2 regions of the Sulfurospirillum barnesii SES-3 genome follow, and region 1 is predicted to be linked to the other one. Evidence: riboswitches for the same ligand, from Rfam matches in the RefSeq annotation. Region 1 holds a riboswitch; the other holds the start of a gene.
The links. Region 1 has a riboswitch for thiamine pyrophosphate ahead of SULBA_RS06920 (TRAP transporter substrate-binding protein). Riboswitches for the same ligand answer to the same signal wherever they lie in the genome.
Positions count from the first base shown of each region.

Region 2: another riboswitch for thiamine pyrophosphate. It lies ahead of thiS (sulfur carrier protein ThiS); the one in region 1 lies ahead of SULBA_RS06920 (TRAP transporter substrate-binding protein).

Region 1 covers NC_018002.1:1,369,329-1,379,788, reverse strand. The annotation lists gene cmoB (tRNA 5-methoxyuridine(34)/uridine 5-oxyacetic acid(34) synthase CmoB) at 1-51, opposite strand, end outside; gene SULBA_RS06965 (hypothetical protein) at 59-289, opposite strand; gene SULBA_RS06960 (M20/M25/M40 family metallo-hydrolase) at 335-1,627, shown strand; gene SULBA_RS06955 (thioredoxin family protein) at 1,631-2,194, shown strand; gene nth (endonuclease III) at 2,195-2,836, opposite strand; gene SULBA_RS06945 (peptidylprolyl isomerase) at 2,920-3,732, shown strand; gene fbaA (class II fructose-bisphosphate aldolase) at 3,762-4,838, shown strand; gene SULBA_RS06935 (1-aminocyclopropane-1-carboxylate deaminase/D-cysteine desulfhydrase) at 4,844-5,764, shown strand; gene hisD (histidinol dehydrogenase) at 5,775-7,067, shown strand; gene mog (molybdopterin adenylyltransferase) at 7,078-7,605, shown strand; gene SULBA_RS06920 (TRAP transporter substrate-binding protein) at 7,626-8,675, opposite strand; TPP riboswitch at 8,719-8,826, opposite strand; gene SULBA_RS06915 (TRAP transporter substrate-binding protein) at 8,860-9,924, opposite strand; gene SULBA_RS06910 (valine--tRNA ligase) at 9,972-10,460, opposite strand, start outside.
Region 2 covers NC_018002.1:1,520,754-1,531,213, forward strand. The annotation lists gene SULBA_RS07625 (sulfatase-like hydrolase/transferase) at 1-312, opposite strand, end outside; gene SULBA_RS07630 (ammonium transporter) at 483-1,799, shown strand; gene SULBA_RS07635 (P-II family nitrogen regulator) at 1,809-2,147, shown strand; gene thiH (2-iminoacetate synthase ThiH) at 2,198-3,316, opposite strand; gene SULBA_RS07645 (thiazole synthase) at 3,320-4,081, opposite strand; gene thiF (sulfur carrier protein ThiS adenylyltransferase ThiF) at 4,078-4,692, opposite strand; gene thiS (sulfur carrier protein ThiS) at 4,692-4,889, opposite strand; TPP riboswitch at 4,948-5,048, opposite strand; gene SULBA_RS07660 (LA2681 family HEPN domain-containing protein) at 5,220-6,773, opposite strand; gene SULBA_RS07665 (hypothetical protein) at 6,925-7,629, opposite strand; gene SULBA_RS07670 (molybdopterin-dependent oxidoreductase) at 7,626-9,371, opposite strand; gene glyS (glycine--tRNA ligase subunit beta) at 9,427-10,460, opposite strand, start outside.

The DNA.
Region 1 (10,460 bases):
TTTCCATTGAAGCCAGTTTAAGCGTTCTTGTCGAAGGGTGTTTAAAGGCATTTACAGGCTACTCAAAAAGGCTTTTACTGGTTTCAACACTCTTATTGACCCCTTTTTTGACGCCATCGGTGACCGTTTTGTATTCAAGAAGATTTTCATCACACTCTTTATGATAGATGCCCATGCTATCGTAGTATTCTTTACATCCGTTGTAATAACGATGCGATACACCTCGGTCGTTAAAATAGAGGCAACCTTGTAAGAGAAGGGCAGTTAAAAGGATTAATATTGTTTTCATGGTAGCTATAATAGCATTTCAATGATTAAATTTTCAAGGGTTGTTATGGAGCAGATTTTAGAGCATTTTAGAGCTATTACGGCAATTCCTCGGTGTAGTTTTCATACTACGCAAATGAGGGAGTACATTGAGGCATTTGCATTAACGTGTGGATTTGAAGTGCAAGAAGATGAAGTTGGAAATGTTTTGTGTCAAAAAGGAGTGCCCCATATTTGCTTACAATCTCATTATGATATGGTCTGTATCGGCGAGGTTGAACGTATTGAAATTGTTGAGGAACACGGACTTTTAAAAGCTAAAAACTCAACACTGGGTGCAGATAATGGCATGGGCATGGCAATCATGTTTTGGGCAATGCAACATCATGATAATTTAGAATGTTTGTTTACGGCAGATGAAGAGGTAGGGCTTATTGGAGCCATGCAGTTTACCATGCCTTTAAAAGCTGCGTATTTGCTTAATCTTGATGCCGAAGAAGCGGGAGAAATTTACATTGGGTGTGCAGGAGGTGTGGATGTCATCGCTTCTATGAAACTAAATTTTTCACCCCTTGAAAAAGAGCATTTAATCTATGAAATTTCTGCATTTGATTTTATGGGTGGACATTCGGGCGTGGATATTGATAAAAAAATACCCTCAGCCATTAAAGCATTAGGCTATGAGCTTTTAGCGCATGAAGATTTGTATCTGATTGCACTAGAGGGTGGACAGAGGCGCAATGCCATTGCAAAGAGTGCATGGGCAATTGTGGCAACAAAAACTCCTTTACATGTAAAGGATTCACGCTTACATGTAAAGAGCGTAGAAAAGCACACGTACACAACGTATATAGAACAATCTACATGCATTATAAAAACATTGGGTGCGTTTGCACAGGGTGTTCGAGAGTGGGATAGAGCGCTTGATATTCCCTCTATCAGTATCAATTTAGGAGTACTTTCTCAAGAGAGAAATACCCTGCGTTTGGATTGTGCTTTGCGTGCCATGGATGATGAAAATTTGGCTATACTTGCCAACGAAACTCAAGCATTTTTTCATGCTTTAGGATTTGAAGTAGCTCAAGAGGGATGGCATGGCGCTTGGAAGCCTGAGGTTAGTCTGTTTGCTAAAAAAGTTCAAGAAAGCATGAAAGATTTTTATCCTTATGCGCCTTTTAAAGCGATTCATGCAGGATTGGAGTGTGGGGAGCTTATTGCCCATCAGAAAAAAAAGATTGAAGCGGTTTCTATAGGTCCTACTATTCGTTACCCTCATTCGCTAAGAGAAGAGTGTGACATAGCGTCGGTTTACCAGACTGCACAGGTGGTTGAAGCGTTGATTAATACATTGAAGGAATAAATTATGGCGTTAATACATTCTCTTTCATTACCTTTGGGTAAAACATTAGAGCATTTTGAATTAGAAGATCCTACAAGAAAGCGTTATTCCAGTAGAGAACTTTATGGTAAAGGCGGTTTTTTAATTGCGATTATGTGTAACCATTGTCCGTATGCTAATGCGATTTGGAAGCGCTTAAATGCTGTGGCTGAATTTGCGAAAAAATTAGACATTACTACTGTTGCAATTAATCCCAATATTCATCCCAATTATCCTGAAGATTCTCCTGCGCATATGTTGGATAAAATTGAAAAGCTAGGTATCGAATATCCTTATTTAATTGATGAAGCACAAACCGTTTCTAAAAGTTTAGGTGCAGTGTGTACGCCTGATTTGTTTTTATTTGATGCTGAAGAAAAACTCTATTATCATGGCAGATTGGATGATAATTGGAGAGATGAGCGTAGCGTTAAAGAAGAAGAGTTACGAGAAGCGATAACGCTTTTATTTAGTAAACAAGAAGCGCCTAAAATCCAACACCCCTCACAAGGATGTTCTATCAAATGGATCGATACGGTAACGGGGTAATTAAACTTTAAAGCTTTGGGTCGTTTTACAATAAGCTTGTAAAAAACAATTTTCACATAAGGGATGGATGGCTTTGCAGGTGTATCTGCCAAAAAGCACCATCGCTTGATGAAGCGTGGCTAAGTCATCTTTGAAAAGTTTGGTCAAATCTTCTTCTGTTTTAATGGCAGTTTTTGCACTACTCAGTCCTAGGCGATGTGCCACACGAAAAACATGCGTATCAACCGCCATAAGATTGGCATTGGTGTATTCTATCATGACCACATGGGCTGTTTTTTGCCCAACACCAGCAAGTCCCATTAATTTTTCCTCATCCAAAGGGATTTCACCCTCATAGTGTTCGACGACCTTTTGTGCCATTTTGAGAAGATTGAGCGCTTTATTGTTAAAAAAAGAACAAGAATTGATAAACGATTTAATCTCATCAAGATTGGCATTGGCTAGCGCATGAGCATTGGGGTAGCGCTCAAAAAGAGCAGGGGTGATGAGGTTAACACGTTTATCGGTACATTGCGCTGAGAGCATGACACAGACGAGTAATTCGTATAAATTTTTATAGTTAAGTTCTGTCACTGCTTTGGGATAATGCTCTAAAAAGAGTGCTTTAATAGCTTTGATTTCTGCTTTGCTTGCCTTTTTCATTTTTACCTTTGCTTCGTTTAGAAAAAATTATACCGATAATCCTTTTAGATACAATTCAAAAATTATTTCAACAAAGGATTTGAGTGAAAAAAGTTATTTTAAGTGGTATTGCATCTGCGGTACTTGGAATGAGTTTAAATGCAGCAGTTTACGCAACTGTTAATGGTGAAGATGTAACCGATCAAGATATTGCTGTGCTTATGAGAGCAATGCAAGGTGCAAAGTTTGAAGAACTTCCCTCTGATGCAAAACAAAAGATTGTTGAACAAGCAGTTGAGCGCAAACTTTTAACCAAAGAAGCCCTCAAAAGCGGCGTTGAAAAAGATAAAGAGTATACCGATGCGCTTAAGCGTATTAAAGAGGATCTTTCTTTAGAACTTTGGATGAAAAAAATCTATAACAATGTTAAAGTAGATGCCAAAGAAGTGAAAGATTATTATGACAAAAATGCGGATAAATTTATGCAACCAGCAACGGTTAAAGCACGTCATATTTTAGTGAAAAGCGAAGAAGAAGCCAAAGCTGCAATTAAAGAGCTTAGTGGTTTAAGTGGTCAAAAACTCAATGACAAATTTGTTGAATTAGCAACCACAAAATCAACAGGACCTAGCGGTCAAGGTGGTGGTGATTTAGGTTGGTTTGCTGCTAATCAAATGGTAAAACCTTTTGCAGATGCAGCGTTTGCACTTAAAAAAGGTGAGTACACAACAACACCTGTTCAAACTCAATTTGGCTACCATGTTATTTTAGTTGAAGATACCAAAGCAGCTGAAAAAGCGTCGTTTGAGATGGTGAAACCTCAAATTGAAAATGGTTTAAAAATGGAAAAATTCCGTGTTGAAGTTGCTGATAAAGCTCAAAAACTACGTCAAGGTGCGAAAGTAACACTTAAGTAATTTAAGACCAAAGTAAAGGGCGTTTTTTTATGGTAAATGCAAAAATTTTTGATTGTATCCAAGCAGGTGTTGTGACAGGGGATGATGTAGCAAAACTATTTGCTATTGCTAAAGCAAATCATTACGCACTTCCTGCGGTGAATGTTGTGGGCACGAACTCCATCAATGCGGTGTTAGAAGCAGCAAAAGTGGCTAACTCTCCTGTGATTGTTCAGTTTTCCAATGGAGGCGCTGAGTTTTACGCAGGTAAAGGGGTTGGTGGGCTTCAAGCAGGTATTTTGGGCGCTATCAGTGGGGCATTGCATGTCCATACTGTAGCAGAGGCTTATGGAGTGGCTGTCATTTTGCATACAGACCACGCCGCACGTAAACTCCTACCATGGATTGATGGTCTCTTAGATGCCAGTGAAGCGCATTTTGCAAAAACAGGCAAACCTCTTTTTAGTTCACATATGCTTGATCTCTCGGAAGAGCCTTTGGTGGAGAATGTTCAAACGTGTGTTGCCTACCTTAAGAGAATGAGTAAAATGGGAATGACCTTAGAGATAGAACTTGGATGCACAGGCGGCGAAGAAGACGGTGTGGACAATTCACACATGGATAATTCTGCTTTGTACACGCAACCTCAAGATGTTGCGTATGCGTATGAAGAGCTCATGAAAGTGAGTCCAAATTTTACCATTGCTGCTTCTTTTGGCAATGTGCATGGGGTTTATAAACCAGGGAACGTGCATTTAACACCAAAAATTTTAGATAATTCTCAAAAATACATTGAGGAAAAATTTAAAACAGAAGCAAAACCTGTCAATTTTGTTTTTCATGGTGGAAGTGGCAGTGAACTCGCTGATATTCGTGAAGCGGTGGGTTATGGTGTCATTAAAATGAACATTGACACCGATACACAGTGGGCATTTTGGGAAGGAACAAAGGGGTATATTGAAAAATATGCTGCATACCTTCAAGGACAAATTGGTAACCCAGAGGGTGAAGATAAGCCTAATAAAAAATACTATGACCCACGCAAATGGCTTCGTCCTGGTGAAGAAGCAGTGAAAAATCGCTTGCTTCAAGCCTTTGAAGACCTTAATTGTATGAATCGTAACTAATCTTTTTGAAAGCCTCGTTTGAGGCTTTCTTTACGTTACATGTAAACATGTTTTCTCCTTCCATTTTTGAATCACACTTTTTTCATAACCGTACCTTCTACCTCAAACGTGATGACCTTTTGCATCCTGATTTTTCAGGCAATAAAGCACGAAAGTTTCACTATTTTTTAACGCATGATTTCCCTCATATTAAACGCATTGTAAGCTCAGGCTCCAACCAATCCAATGCTATGTATTCGCTCTCCGTTTTAGCTCGTCTCAAAAATTGGGAATTTTTCTATGTGTGCGACCATATCCCTTCGTTTTTAAAAGAGAATCCCATAGGCAACTATCAAGCGGCTTTGGAGAATGGTATGAGGGTGATTGAGTCACATGCTCGTGAAGATACCGTGCTTGAATATCTCGATGAGCACAGTTTACATGTAAGTGAAGGGGGACGGCAAAGAGAGGCGGAAGAAGGTATGCAACGCTTAGCCGAGGAACTCAAAGCCGATGTCTATCAAGCAGGACTCAAAGAGCCTTACCTTTTTTTACCCTCGGGTACTGGAACCACCGCACTTTTTTTGCAAAAGCATTTGCCTTTTCCCATCTTTACATGTAACACCGTTGGCAATAGTGCTTATTTACAACAGCAGTGGGAAATGGTTGAGCCTTCTTTGCGTTGTTATCCTAGAATTTTGGAAGGTTCCAAGAAGTACCATTATGGAAAATTATACATAGAATTGTATGTATTATGGGAAAAATTAAAGACAGAAATGGGTGTGGAGTTTGATTTGGTCTATGACCCCGTGGGATGGAGTGTTTTTTTAGAGCATTTACCCACACTTCAAGGAGACCCCATTTACCTCCACCAAGGCGGTCTTTTGGGTAATATCTCGATGGAAGAACGCTATAAGCGAAAAAAAACTATAATGAAGACCTTATAAAGGAGAAATTATGCTACTTTTAAAAACAAATGAAGAAAATTTTAAAGCCCAATTTGATGAACTTTTACGTCGAGGGCATATGGATATGGACAATGTCTCTAAAATCGTGAGTGGTATTATTGCGGAGATTAAAATAGAAGGTAATGAGGCTTTAAAACGCCATATTGAAAAATTTGATAAATGGCATGTTGAAAATGACGCTTCACTAGAAGTCTCCACGGATGCTATGAAAAAAGCCTACGATGCGCTTGATGCAAAACTAAGAGAAGCACTGGAACTTGCGTATAAACGCATTTATGCTTACCATGAAAAACTCATGCCAAAATCATGGCTTGATTTTGAAGACAATGGCACGGTTTTGGGGCAAAAAGTCACCCCCGTGGACAGAGCTGGGCTTTACATTCCTGGTGGCAAAGCGGCGTACCCAAGCTCACTTTTGATGAATGCCATTCCCGCTATTGTGGCAGGTGTGAAAGAGATTGTCGTTTGTACTCCAGCCCCTCATAATGAGCTTAATCCTTTGCTACTGGCTGCGATGCACTTGTGTGGCATCCAAAAGGCGTATAAGGTAGGCGGTGCGAGTGCTATTGCAGCGATGGCGTATGGCACTGGGAGCATTCCTAAAGTGGATGTCATCACAGGTCCTGGCAATATTTTTGTTGCGACGGCTAAGAAACTCGTTTTTGGTGAAGTGAACATCGACATGATAGCAGGGCCTAGTGAGATTGGTGTGCTAGCAGATGCGAGTGCGAACCCTCACCATTTGGCGATTGATTTGCTCTCTCAAGCCGAACACGATGAAATGGCAAGTTCTATTCTTATCACACCTTCTTTGGAAATCGCCGAAAAAACACGTGACGAGGTGTATGCGTGGCTTGAAACATTAGAGCGTAAAGCGATTGCCGAGGTTTCGATTAAAGAGCGTGGGGCGATTATTGTGACGTCTAGCATGGACGAAGCGGTGGATTTGATGAACCAAATCGCACCTGAGCACTTAGAAGTGGTGACATCGCACCCGTTTGATTTACTGCCTCGTATTCGCCATGCAGGGGCTATTTTTATGGGGGCTTACACGCCTGAGCCCATCGGTGATTACATCGCAGGGCCCAATCATACGCTTCCAACGGGAGGAACAGCGAAGTTTTACTCACCTTTGGGTGTTGAAAACTTTTTAAAACGTTCTTCCATCATCAGCATGAGCAAACAAGGACTGGATGAAATCGGTGAAGCGTGTGCGCTTTTGGCACATACTGAAGGACTGGGTGCGCATGAGGCGAGTGTAAGAGTGCGTTTAAAAAAATAGGAGCGTTTGGATGAAAGCAAAAATAGGTATTTTAACCGTTTCAGATCGTGCGAGTGCAGGTGTGTATGAAGACCTTTCTGGAAAAGCGATTATGGACGTTTTAGGTGAATATTTAAGTTGTGAGTGGGAACGTGTGTATGAGGTGATTCCTGATGAGCAGAGTCTTATTGAAGAAGCGCTCAAAGATATGGCAGATGTTCAAGAGTGCTCTTTAATTGTCACCACAGGTGGCACAGGTCCGGCTCTTCGTGATGTTACTCCCGAAGCCACAGAAGCGGTGTGTGAGAAGATGATGCCTGGCTTTGGTGAACTCATGCGTCAAGTAAGCCTAAAGTATGTTCCAACGGCAATTCTTTCACGCCAAGTAGCGGGCATTAGAGGTAAAAGCCTTATCATCAATTTGCCTGGAAAACCCAAATCCATTCGTGAGTGCTTGGACGCTGTTTTCCCCGCCGTGCCTTATTGTATTGACCTCATTGGCGGAGCGTATTTAACGTGTCATGAAGAGGTCATCAAACCCTTTCGCCCTAAAGCGTAGAATCCTTACATGTAAGGATTCTATTTGGCTATTTCGCTCAAATAATCCACTTCACCCATCATACTCCAAGGGCGAATCTTAGCGATATAAGAGCGTTGGGATTCTAAAATCTCTTTGTAAAGTGCATCTTTGTTGGCTTGTTCTTCCTCGACCTCGTGTGCTGCTTTTTTGAGTGCGTTCATAACTTCTTTTGGAAAATGGTTGATTTTGATGTGTGGGTACTCGTGTTGCATCTTTGCCCATGTTTTTGCGTTGGCATCATTAGACTCATCAAGAAGCTCTCGTGCGGTGATTTTGATGGCACTCTCTAAGATGCGCTTTAGATCCTGAGGCAAGGTATGAAACTTTTTTTGATTGACAAGGTATTGCCCTTCACCGCTAGGCTTACTCCAACCTGTGTAGTAATAAGGTGCAACTTTGTGAAAGCCCATCGCCATATCAAACGCAGGACTTATCCACTCAACAGCGTCCAAAAGACCTGTCTCCATTGCCATATAAAGCTCTCCTGGAGAGGTGCTAAGGGCATTGACACCAAGGCGAGCCATCACATCGCCACCTTGTCCTGAAATGCGAATTTTTAAACCTTTTAAATCCTCTAAGGATACAATCTCTTTTTTAAACCAACCGCCCATCGATATACCCACACTTCCTCCTGGGTAAGAGATAAGACCATGGGGTGCATAGACTTTTTCGCTGAGTGTTTTGCCCCCACCGTAATAATACCAAGCGTACTGTTCTGTGGTGGTCATACCAAAAGGGACGGTCATAAAAAAGACCAACTTATAGTCTTTGCCCTTGTAATACACAGGCGTTGTGTAGCCTATATCGTAAAGCCCTTCTTTGACCATATCCATAATGCCTAAGGGGGCTTTGTGCTTTTGGGGTAAATCAACTTTGATGATTAAGCGTCCTTGCGACATCTCCTCAGCAAGTTTGGCTACTTTATAAGGAGCGCTTCCTAAAATAGGAATCTGTTCACCCCAAGAAGAGGCGAGAGTAAGGGTATAGATTTTTGACTCAGCAAAAACAACGCTTGCAGATAAGCATAAGATACATAGTATGAATCGCATCATTTTCCTTTTTACATGTAAATGTGAAGGATAAATGGAAGAATAGAAAAAGAAGAAGCTTTCCTACGCTGGCATTATCCAGATCAGGTCAAGGATTTAAGAGTCATCTCTCTTATCTCAGCTGGGAAAACCAGCACTCCTAGCACAAAATGTGTTAGAGGATAGTCCTCTAACACGGGTAATATTATTTTTCGAGTTGTTTCAGGTAACCGTATTCACCCATGAGTGTCCATGGACGAACTTTTGCCAAGTACGCACGCTGAGAGTCCAAAATCTCTTTAAAGACAGGATCTTTTGCTGCTTGTTCGTCTTCAATTTCGATAGCTGCTTTTTTCAAAGCTGCCATAACATCGGATGGGAATTGTTGTACTTTAACATTAGGGTAATCTTTGGCAATGTTTGCCCATGCTTCAGCATTGGCATGGGTTGATTGTTCTATCAACTGAGCGCCTACGGCTTTAATTGCTGTTTCTAAAATCGCTCTTAAATCAGCAGGGAGTGCATCAATTTTCTTTTTGTTAGCAAGGAGTTGAATTTCGCTTGCAGGCTCTTGCCAACCTGTGTAGTAGTAATTGGCTAGCTTATGAAAGCCCATCGCAAAGTCAAACACAGGAGAAATCCACTCAACCGCATCAATCGTGTTGCGCTCTAGTGCTGTGTAAAGCTCACCTGGAGGTGTACTCATCGCATTAACACCCAGTTTCGCCATCACTTCGCCACCTTGTCCAGGGATACGGAATTTTAAGCCTTTGAGGTCTTCTAAAGATTTAATCTCTTTTTTAAACCAACCACCCATTTGCATCCCCGTTGTTCCCATAGGGTAAGAAATCAAACCGTGTTCGCCGTAAACTTTAGCCGCCAACTCTTTACCACCACCGTAGTTATACCAAGCGTATTGCTCAGAACTGAGCATACCAAAAGGAACGGTTGTAAAAAACACAAGCTTATAATCTTTACCTTTGTAGTAGTATGAAGCGGTATAAGCTAAGTCGTATTGACCTGCTTTTGCCATATCCATCACTCCAAAAGGGGATTTGTGTTTATTGGGGGAGTCAATTTTTATTTTTAAGCGTCCATTGGACATTGTCTCAACCATGTGAGCTAGTGTAGCAGGTGCTGTTCCTAAAAATGGAACTTGTTCAGCCCATGTGGTTGCAAGGCTTAGAGTGTAAACTTTCTCATTGGTTTGGGCATGTGCAAATGTACTAAAACTAAGCAATGCCATCACCAGTGTTACAATAAAACGCATTTCTTCTCCTTTGTTTTTAGGGTTACTTTTGTTTTTAAATCAAAGCGTTAAAGACTCAATGAGTTTAACTCACTCTCAATTTTTTCCATTTTAGCTCTGGCATCATCCAGACCTTTTTGATTTTCAGCAATGACCTCTTTGGGTGCATTGGCAACAAAACGCTCGTTTGAGAGCATACCGCTTAGTTTTTGGATCTCTTTTTCTAGTTTTATTTTTTGATGATTCAAGCGCTCAATAATGGGGCTTAAATCCACACCGCTTAGGGGAATAAATACCTCAACATTGTCACCGACATCACTGGCAGCATTTGCAATTTTCACCTCTGTTAAGTCGATATTTTCAACTTTTGCTAATAAACAAATGTATTTCATACCATCTTTAAGCGTTGAAGCATCTGCCACTTTAATGTAAGCGTGTTCAATTTTTTTGTTACCAAGATCAATGTTAGCTTTGGCACGACGAATACCCACAATGGCTTCAATGACCAATTCAAAGGTTTGCTCAATAGCCTCGTCACGTTTTAAATCGTGTGGATA
Region 2 (10,460 bases), 150 kb from region 1:
TTTTTTTGCTAAACGATAATAGCCCAACGAAAAAATCAAACTGGCAATAAAAAGCACAACGCCAAAGGTAATAATCATATAATAATCACCATAACCTGAGCCGTCCAATCCATAAAGCAGATGAAATATCACGGCATCATTAATACCCTCACCTGTAAAATAGTCCGAAATAATGTAAAAAATACTTAACACAAGATAGATAAAAACTACAAAAGCACCTAAAAACGCTCTTCTGTTATTCTGTGTATAATTTTTACATGTAAGAAGCGATAAAATGAAAAATCCTGCTGAAATCCATAACAATATATACATAATGAGTGTCAATCCTTAGATAATTTAGGTGCGTATTATAGCTTGATATAAGCATTGTTAGCCTTATTTACGCTTTGTATCAAGATGATTAAAAATTAACCATTCATTTGCATATATTCAATTCTTTTAGGTGCTACACTTTCATTAGTTTAATTTCAGGAGGATGGATTATGAGAACAAAAGGCTTCTTACTTTCAACATTGGTCGCACTCTCAAGCGCATGGGCAACTGAGGAAGGTGTCGCAGAAGTGGCAGAGGCTGTTCCAACATTAGATGTTGGAAATACGGCATGGGTTTTAACGGCAACTGCTTTGGTTATGTTAATGACACCCGCTGGTTTAGCACTTTTTTATGGCGGTATGTCTCGCTCTAAAAACTTGCTTAATACCATTGCAATGAGTGTTATGGGCTATATTGTTGCTTCACTTGTTTGGATAGTATGTGGCTATTCACTAGCATTTGGTGCGGATATTGGTGGATTTATTGGATTTGATTCTCTCTTTTTAAGTGGTATCAAGGTCACGGATATTTGGGCAACGGGGAACATTCCTGTGCTTCTTTTTGTCGCCTTTCAAATGACCTTTGCAGGCATCACGGTAGCACTCATTAGCGGTGCACTGATTGAAAGACTTAAATTTTCAACATGGATTGTCTTTGCAGCACTGTGGATTATAGGGGTGTATGCACCTGTAGCACACTGGGTGTGGGGTGGAGGATTTCTCTCAGCAGATGGTGTTTTAGATTTTGCTGGTGGTACGGTTGTTCACATCAACGCAGGTGTGGCTGGTTTGGTGATTGCCTTGATGCTAGGCAAACGTGCTGATTATGGCAAAGCAATGTTTCCATCTTCTGTGACACTCACTGTCTTAGGTGCAAGTATGCTTTGGTTTGGATGGTTTGGATTTAATGCAGGAAGTGAGTTAGGTGCAGATGGCATCGCCGCAAGTGCGTTTTTAGTCACCAATACAGCAGCAGCAATTGCAGCGCTTTCATGGATGATCGTTGAGTATCTAACCTACAAAAAGTTCACGCTTTTAGGCATTGCTTCAGGTATTGTTGCAGGTCTTGTAGCCATTACACCAGCCGCTGGTTTTGTTGATACCGCAGGTGCATTGGTCATTGGTTTGGTTGCGGGTATTGTTGCATTTTACGGTGTCAATGGTCTTAAAAAAGCTCTTAAATACGACGATTCACTGGATGCCTTTGGAATTCACGGACTTGCGGGTATTTGGGGTGCCATTGCTACGGGTATTTTTGCAAACCCTGAAGTGAATGAATTAGGAACAGGCTTATTGTATGGCAATGCGTCTCAAGTGTTGATTCAAATTGAGGGTGTTGTGGTAACAGCCGTTTATACTGCTATCGCCACAGCGATTATCTTTAAAGTAGCTTCCATTATCACAGGCGGTGCTCGTGTATCAGCAGAAGATGAATCACAAGGCTTAGACGAGATCGAACACGGCGAAAAAGCTTTTAACTTACGATAAGGATAAACGATGAAAAAAATTGAATCAATTATTAAACCTTTTAAACTAGAAGATGTCAAAGATGCCTTAGCTGAACTTGACATTACGGGTATGACGGTCAGTGAAGTCAAAGGCTATGGAAGACAACAAGGACACTCAGAGCTTTACAGAGGTGCTGAGTATGTGGTTGATTTTTTACCTAAAGTAAAAATTGAGGTGGTTGTCGTCGATGAACTGGTAGATAAAGTGGTGGATGTGATTATTAAAAATGCTCGAACGGGAAAAATTGGTGATGGAAAAATCTTCGTCACCGATGTGGAAAAAAGCATTCGTATTAGAACGGGTGAAACGGATAACGAAGCCGTTTAAAGTATCAAAGGCTAGTAAAATTTTACTAGCCTTTTCTTTATCAAGCTATCTTAAACATATTCATAGTCTTTAAAAACGGCTTGAAGCCCCATCTCTAAAATATCACGGTGCATATCCGCAACTTCTCGCTCATCGCTTATCTCAAACTGCGCATCACCCCCTTCTTCACCAGAGTGTTTGCCAATGCCAACATTCACACCTGCTGAAATCTTAGTCGCCGCAATCTTTAACACAGCGTCTCTAAAACCCTTGCGCTCCCTTGTGGAAATTGTAATAGCAGCAAAAGGCAAAAAAAGTCTGTACGCACACATGATTTGCAACAGCCGTTTTTCGTCCACATCATTGGGCGAGATACCTTTGTTGTTTTTAATGGGTCGTAACCGTGGCACGGAGAGCGCGATCTCTGCATGGGGGAACTTTCTTTGCACCAAAGAGGCATGATACGCACAACACAGCGCATCTTTTTGATAATCATCTAACCCAAACAAAGCACCAAAACCAACTCCTCTCATGCCACCCATCAAGGCTCGCTCTTGTGCTTGAAATCTGTACTCAAAAACGGATTTATTGCCCAAAAGATGCACCTGTGTGTATTTTTTAGGATTGTAAGTCTCTTGAAAAACGGTGACAAAATCAACACCATGTTCATGCAAGGTCTTATACCCATCAATCGTGGTAGGATAGACCTCAACCCCAATGGTAGAAAATTGCTTTTTAGCCAAAGAAGCCGCATTAGCAATATACGCAATATCCGAATGCGTTTCACTCTCCCCTGTTAAAATCAAAATTTCCCTCAGCCCCGTTTTGGAAATAGCTAACAGCTCTTCATGAATTGACTTGTCATCTAAGCGCAATCGTTTAATCGAGTTTTTCGTATTAAACCCACAATAGACACATAAATTATCACAAAAATTGGAGATATAAAGCGGCGTAAAAAGCGCTATGCTATTGCCAAAATAGCGTCGTGTCACCTCTTGTGATTTTTGGCACATCAACTCTAAGCACTCAAGCGCACTTTCACTCAGCAACACCATCATATCCTCAACCGTGATGCTTTGTTTCTCTAAAACCCTTAAAACATCCTCCTTGCTAAATGCAAACGTGGCATCTTCTCGTAACGTAAGCACTTTTTTCAATAACGTATCATCAATGCGTTCTAACTGTGCCATGCTCTACTCCAAAAATCCGCTGAGTGGCGAACTCGCATCCGCCACCTTTGAAACCCTGCCAAGCCCTGCGCAATACGCCATTCTTCCTGCTTTTATCGCTTCACCAAATGCCTGCGCCATAAGTGCCACATTGCCAGAGGTGGCAACAGCGGTGTTAATCATCAAGGCATCCACGCCCATTTGCATGAGTTCACACGCTTGCGAAGGTGTACCAATACCTGCATCAACAATAATAGGAAGGTCTATCTCATCGACTAAAATTTGGATAAATTCTTTGGTTAAAAGCCCTCGATTGGAGCCAATCGGAGAAGCCAAAGGCATCACCGCCACCGCTCCAGAATCCACCAATCTTCGTGCAATGCTCAAATCGGGGAACATATACACCATGGGCAAAAACCCATTTTTTGCTAAAAGCTCTGTTGCATGAATCGTCTCATAATTATCAGGAAGTAAATACTTCGAATCATTAATACACTCTACCTTAATAAAATCTCCACACCCAAGTTCTCGTGCAATCCGTGCTAAACGCAACACTTCGTCTGCATTGCGAGCACCAGAGGTATTGGGTAAAAGCGTAATGCCTTTGGGAATAAAATCCAAAATATTCTCAGCCCCTTCAAAATTGACCCTTCGTAGTGCCAAGGTAATGATTTGCGCTCCCGCTTTTTCAATAGCACTTTGAATCAACTCCAGTGAAAATTTACCGCTTCCCAAAATGAAGCGTGAGCTAAACTCACGCCCTGCTATGTGTAATGTATCGTTCATTGTTTCTCCTTTAAACTGCTTTCATAAATACTCAAAACGCACTCTGCCATCAAGGTTGCACAATGCACCACCTTATGCGCCATAATGCCATCACTCTCAATGCTCTGCTCCCCAAAGTCTCCGCACACAAAGGCTTTTTCTCCCAAGCGTTTTATGCGCATGGAAGAGAGCTTTGAGCCTGCCATACCTGAACAGCCGATAACAAACTTATCCTCTTTGATGCGCTCATGAAAGAGCATTGATTTTTCACGAGGATCATCAAACGCTTCGCAGACGATTTCATAGTCTTTGAAAAGTTCATGCTGATTAAGAGGGGTGATTTTTGTGTTGATGATGGTGACATTGCACAAAGGATTGATGGCTTCAAGATGCGATTTTAGCGCTTCTACTTTTGCCTTTTTAACATCATGCGTGGTGTAGTGTTGGCGGTTTAGATTGACATATTCCACCACATCAAAATCCACCACAAGAAGATTGACAAAGCCTAGTCGTGTCAATAAAACAGCTAAATTTGAGCCTATACCTCCCACCCCAGCGATGGCAACCGTTATGTTTGGAATGGTTTGTAAAAAAGGGGCGTTTCGTAAACGAAAATCTCTCTCATGCTCCATCATCCACCTCGAACAAAACAGATGATTTCAACGGTATCATCATCGTTGAAGAGGGTGGTTGAAAAAGACTCTTTGGGAATGATTTGGCGATTGATTTCAACAGCAATAAAAGCATCGCTTAGTCCACGCCAGCTCAAAAACTCTAAAACACTTCTACCAATAAACGCATTCATCGGCTCAGAATTGATTAACAACATAAACGTCCTTGCGTTTAGCGTTTTTGGGAGTATGTATAAATGTGCAAGAATGAATATAAAAATGCAGAATTTATCTCCCTACGCTAGTATTATCTAGATACAGGTTAAAAGGGTCAAGGCTTTCGCCTACTCTCAGCTTGCGCTCCCCTGATAAGTGGGTTGAATTATAACACAAAATTTATAGGCTATAGTTACATACCTAATCTATTAGTCACCGATTTAATATACACATTTGAGATATAAAAAATATCTCTCACGTCATCAAAGCTCACACTGTGTTGTATGTACATTATCCATAAACCTTGAAATTCACTTTGAAAAATTAAAAGTTTAATTTCGACCCCTATTCTTTAAATCTAATTGAATTGTTGCATATTTATCTGTAATCTCCTTTTTCTTCTCTTCAATATGCACTGTAAAAGATAAATAAATGATAGCTTCCCTCGCTAATTGTGCTAAAAGGAGTGTTTTTTGTTGAAGTTCATCTTCTGTAATAGCAAAATTTCTATTTCTTTCTTTGTAAGTCTCAAATTTCTCAATATCCAATAGTTTGATAGATATAAACTTATGTTCTAAATGATTTCTTATATCATTTATTTTTTGTGCTTCGGGTTCTAAAACTTCAAAAAATTCTTTTTGTTTATCATCAAATAAATCTTTACTAATTAAATAAAGTCCTCGTAAAGCTAAATTCTCACTTTTGTTAAAAATCTCTTTTATTCCTATTTTTTGACGATTTTCATATTCATACCAAATATTTGAGAAATAAATATTATTTTTATTCATATTTAAATAAAAATACTCATTTAAGAAATTAGCAATTTTGTCAAAAATAGAGTAAAACCCTCGAAAAGCTATTTTTATTTTTTCAATATTGATATTATATAAATTATAGTTATAGTCATCAATTATAGAAGTTTCTTTGTCATAGTATTTTGGAGTTTTTTCATGTACTCCTTCAAATAATAAATGCCTATACGATATATACTCTTGTTTAAGTTGATTAAAATTTGTAATGATTTTTGGAAACCCTTCTTCAATGTCTGTCGTTAAATTAGGTAAATTCAAAGGGTCATGAGTTGAAATATCATAGCTTCCCAAATCATTTAATGGGTTTAAAAAAAGTTTATGTGATAGACACCATTTTCTATAGTTAGCTTCATTTTTTGAAAATTGTGTTTTATAATTTAAAAAATAATCACTATTTTCTAATTCAGTAGAAGAAAACTGCTCTTCGTACCATTTTAGTTTTGTTAGAATATTGTCCTTTTTTTCTTGATAATACTCTTTATCTGGATAGTTCTTTTTCAAATATTCATTTATTATTGATATGGCTTCTTGAAAGTTCTTATAGGCAAATTTTATAAAAAACTCTTTATGTCCACCATCATAGTCTAATTCAGAGTAATACTCTAAAGTCAATCCTTTATTTATCAATGCCATAAAATAATTAGGATGATTGACGACACTTTTATGCCAAAATTTTAATGCTATCGCTTTGTCAAAATATTTTATTGCATTTATTGTTCTTCCGTAATGGCTAAAAGCATTTCCAAGATTTATATAAACTGCTAACTGTAAAGATACATCTAAATTTTCAAACTCTCTTTGCTGAATCGCCTTTCTGAAATAATAAATCTCCTTAAATACTTCTTCTTGCGCTAAGCTCCAAACTTTCGTTACATTTTTTTCGTGTTCTATTTCTCTAACACCATGCCAAGCGTTGCCAAGTAAATAGTAACTATACGTTTTTTCTATAGAATCTTCCATAGTTTCAGTAAACTCAGAATGAATTGCAATAATAGTATTTAATTCATCAATATTATTAACATCACAAGCATTATCAATTATTTGACCTAATTGATTTAATTGCTGAAAGGTCATTATTGATTCTCCACTATTTTTATCTCATCATTACTCAAATAAATCTTTACATGTAAAAAAAAAGATGTTCAATCAAAACAAAAGCTAAAAGTTCCAACCCCTGTTCCCTGTAAAATCATTTGTTACAACTTACAATTTAGAGTTCTAATTATTAAACGTCTTCCCTAAACTCTTTCTCTTCTTGCATCCGATACGTCATCACCAAATTAAAACACAGCTCACTGAGCATCAATAAATCAAACATCGACAAAATCTCTAAAAAGGGCATTCCTTCACACAAAGCTTCAAAATCAATCTTACATGTAAAGACATACGCATCATTGGGAGCGCCTAATTCAGGCAGGTTGAGAGCGTATTGAAACGAAAAAGCGATGTTGGGGTTTCGACTCATTCGGCGAATGCGTTTGAGCGTGCCATCGTAGTCTTTTTCGCTCAAACAAATTTCAGAGTGAATGTTGTGTGAGAGGACATTGCGTACAAAAGAGAGGATGTCAAAAAAGTTCTCATACTGCTCTTTGAAAAGCTCTTGCATAAAGGTTTTAAAAGAACTCTCAAAACGCAAACTCTCCACCATCGCCATACACATGCCTCTAAATGCGTTAAACTCAACAAAATACTCAAACAGCGAAATGGTATCTTTGTCCGTCTGACGAGCATTGATGAGGAGCTCTTGAATAATTTGCGCATTGAAGTAGTAGGCTTGTCCCTCTTCATACTTTTTTACCACAAAAAGACTTCTATCGAGTAAATCTTCTGTTTTAGAGAGTTTGCCTAAAAACTCACCCATATGTAAAAAGTAAAAGTTCTGCTCTACCAAAAGCAGCGCATCATCGAGTAAAACATCATTTGAAGTCATCGCACCTTATCCAATCGCACTTTGGTCTCTTGATACACCGCACATACTCCTTTTTGGCTCATGAGATGTGGGGTTAAAACATTGCCATTTTTAGCGCCACTGTAAAGCAAAACACAATCATCCCGTAAAAAATCACAAGGCATCACCGTATATTCACAACGCCCAGAAGGACTCTGAAGCACCACTTTATCTTCTTGTTCTAAGCCTAAACTTCGTGGAACATACAGATAATCATCGGTAATAAATTGAGAATTAAGCGACCTGTTTTGTTTGGCACTTAAAAGAAAAAAGCCCTCCTCTTCCAAAGGCTCTTCCTCAAAATCTTCTAAAAATTCAAACATTCCACTGGGCGTATAAAACCCTTGAGCATAAGGCATATCCTCATAACTTTTTGAAACCAAAAAACCCTCTTTTTGCATACTGTTCGAGTCTATCACTTTTTGAAGAATTGCCTCTTCACTTTCTAAAGGCGTGTATCCAAAAGCCTCTAAGAGTTTTTGCGTAAGCGCATACTCACTGATGCCTATCTCACTCTCCACGATTTTTGGCATTCTCCCCACAAACGGATGCCCGTAGCTGAGTTTTACATCCTCTTTTTCCAAAAACGAACACGCAGGAATGACCAAATGCGCCTTTTGTGAGGTCTCATTTTCGTGCAAACCAAAGTAAACCACGCACGAAGCTTTTTTAATTCCCTCTCTTACGCTAAGCGAAGCTGGCATTTGATTTAAGGGATTGCCCCCTTGAATAAAAACCATCGCATAGTTACCAAAATCAACAATGGGCAAAGGCTCTGTTTGGGCTTTAACTTTAAAAGGTGCATCAAATCCAAAACCGCTATTGCTCAAATAGCCAATGCCACATCCTTCTTTTCCAAAAAGTCCTAAAAGAGCGCCCAATGCATCAATAGAGCGTAAAACACTGTGTCCAAAACGGTACTTTTGAACCCCAACGCCCACTAAAATGGAGACTTTTTGTCCTTGAATCAGCTCCAAAAACGCTTCTATGTGTGCCTCAGAAACATCGGCTTTAGAGAGTAATTCCTCTTGTGTAAAGCCCTCAAGAAAGTCTCGAAAGGCTTCAAAATTAAGCGTGCGCTCTGCTAAAAAAGCCTTATCTTCTCCCTTTACATGTAAAAGGGCTTTACACAAAGCTAACGCTAAAAAAAGGTCACCTTTGGGTTTGATTTGAAGAAACAACGCTGCATTTTTTGCAAGGTCTATTGCCACGGGGTTGATGACAATAAGCGTTTTACCCTTAAGAGAAGGAAGCATATGCGAATTGGTGACAGAGGGATTTCGCCCCCAAATAATCACCACTTCCGCCTCTTTTACATGTAAAGGTGAAAGCGCTAAATTTGCCCCTCTTCCCTCACAAATACCCACATCGCCTGCCTCATCGCATAAAGAACCCGAAGCTAATACCGCTTTATGTTCTGCAAAAAAACGTTTGCTCACCCCTTGCATCACCCCTAAATTGCCACTCCCTTTAAAATAGAGTGTTTGGGAAGGCGCATGTGTTTTAAGCTTCTCCACCAAAATATCCAAAGCCTCTTGCAGTGAGATACTCTGCCCCAAATAACGAGGCTCTTCAATACGTTCAAAATGGTGATAATGGTTGAGGTGGTGACACAAATAGCCCTGCGTGATGGGATGGGCTTTGTTTCCTTTGAGTTTTAAATCATCCCCAACAACAATGCTGCATCCATCAAAACAATCAAGCGGACAGGTTGTTAAACGCATTTTAACGCCCCTTTGGTGTGTTTAGAGAAGGAGACCTAAGTCTCCTTGTAAGGGTTTAGAGTGTAATCTCTTTAATATCTGCAATCGACTTAAATGCCGTGTAAATAGAGGCGATGAGGTTTTGACGATTGGCTCTTAGCTCAAGATTTTCAGCATTGACCATGACATTATCGAAAAAAGCATCAATATGTGGCTTGAGTGCAAAAAGTGCGTCTAAATGCGCTTCAAACGTCTCATAGCTTTGCGCATTAACCGCATCAAATGCATCAAAAAGCGCATGTTCATACGCATTTTCAAAGAGGGCTTTATTGACACTCAATGCTTCATCCGTTTTCATATTTTTAATGATATTTGCCACCCGTTTAAAGGTTGAAAACATCTCTTTAAAACCATCGTCTTGAACGATATGTGCCAGTGCTTTGATTTTCAAAGACAAGCGCACAATGTCTCGCTCCCCACTGCTAATCACCGCTGCAATAATGGAAGGGTTCACATCGAAAAACTGATACATTCGCTCTAAGAAGAAGCTCTCTAAAAGCGCAAAATCAAACGCTTTATAACCCTGTGAAAGCGCTTTTAAATCTTTAGAAATATCAAAAGCAATCCCTTGTTCTAAGACAATTTTCACAATGCCATTGACCGCACGGCGAAGCGCATACGGGTCTTTGTTGCCTGTGGGGATTTTGTTGATGCTAAAAAGCGCAATCAAAGAATCTAATTTGTACGCCAAAGCAACAATGGCACTAAAAAGCGTACTAGGAAGCGCACTCTCCTCAGAATTTGGAAGGTACTGCTCTTTAAGCGCTAGGGCAAAAAGTTCATCCTCGCCCGCTTCTTTAGCGTAGTAGTAGCCCATAAGACCTTGAAGCTCGGTAAATTCATAAACCATTTCACTGAGTAAATCGCTTTTGGCATAGAGGACAGATTTTTCCATAAGTGCATGCAAACTTTGCGCATTTAAACGACTGTGCTGCGCTAAAAGTTGCTCTTCATACTGCTTGCTTAAGTAAAGCGCTATGGTTTTTTCCCGCTCTGTCTTATCCATCAAAGAGCCTAGCCCATCCAAATAGGTAATATCTTTTAGCCCCT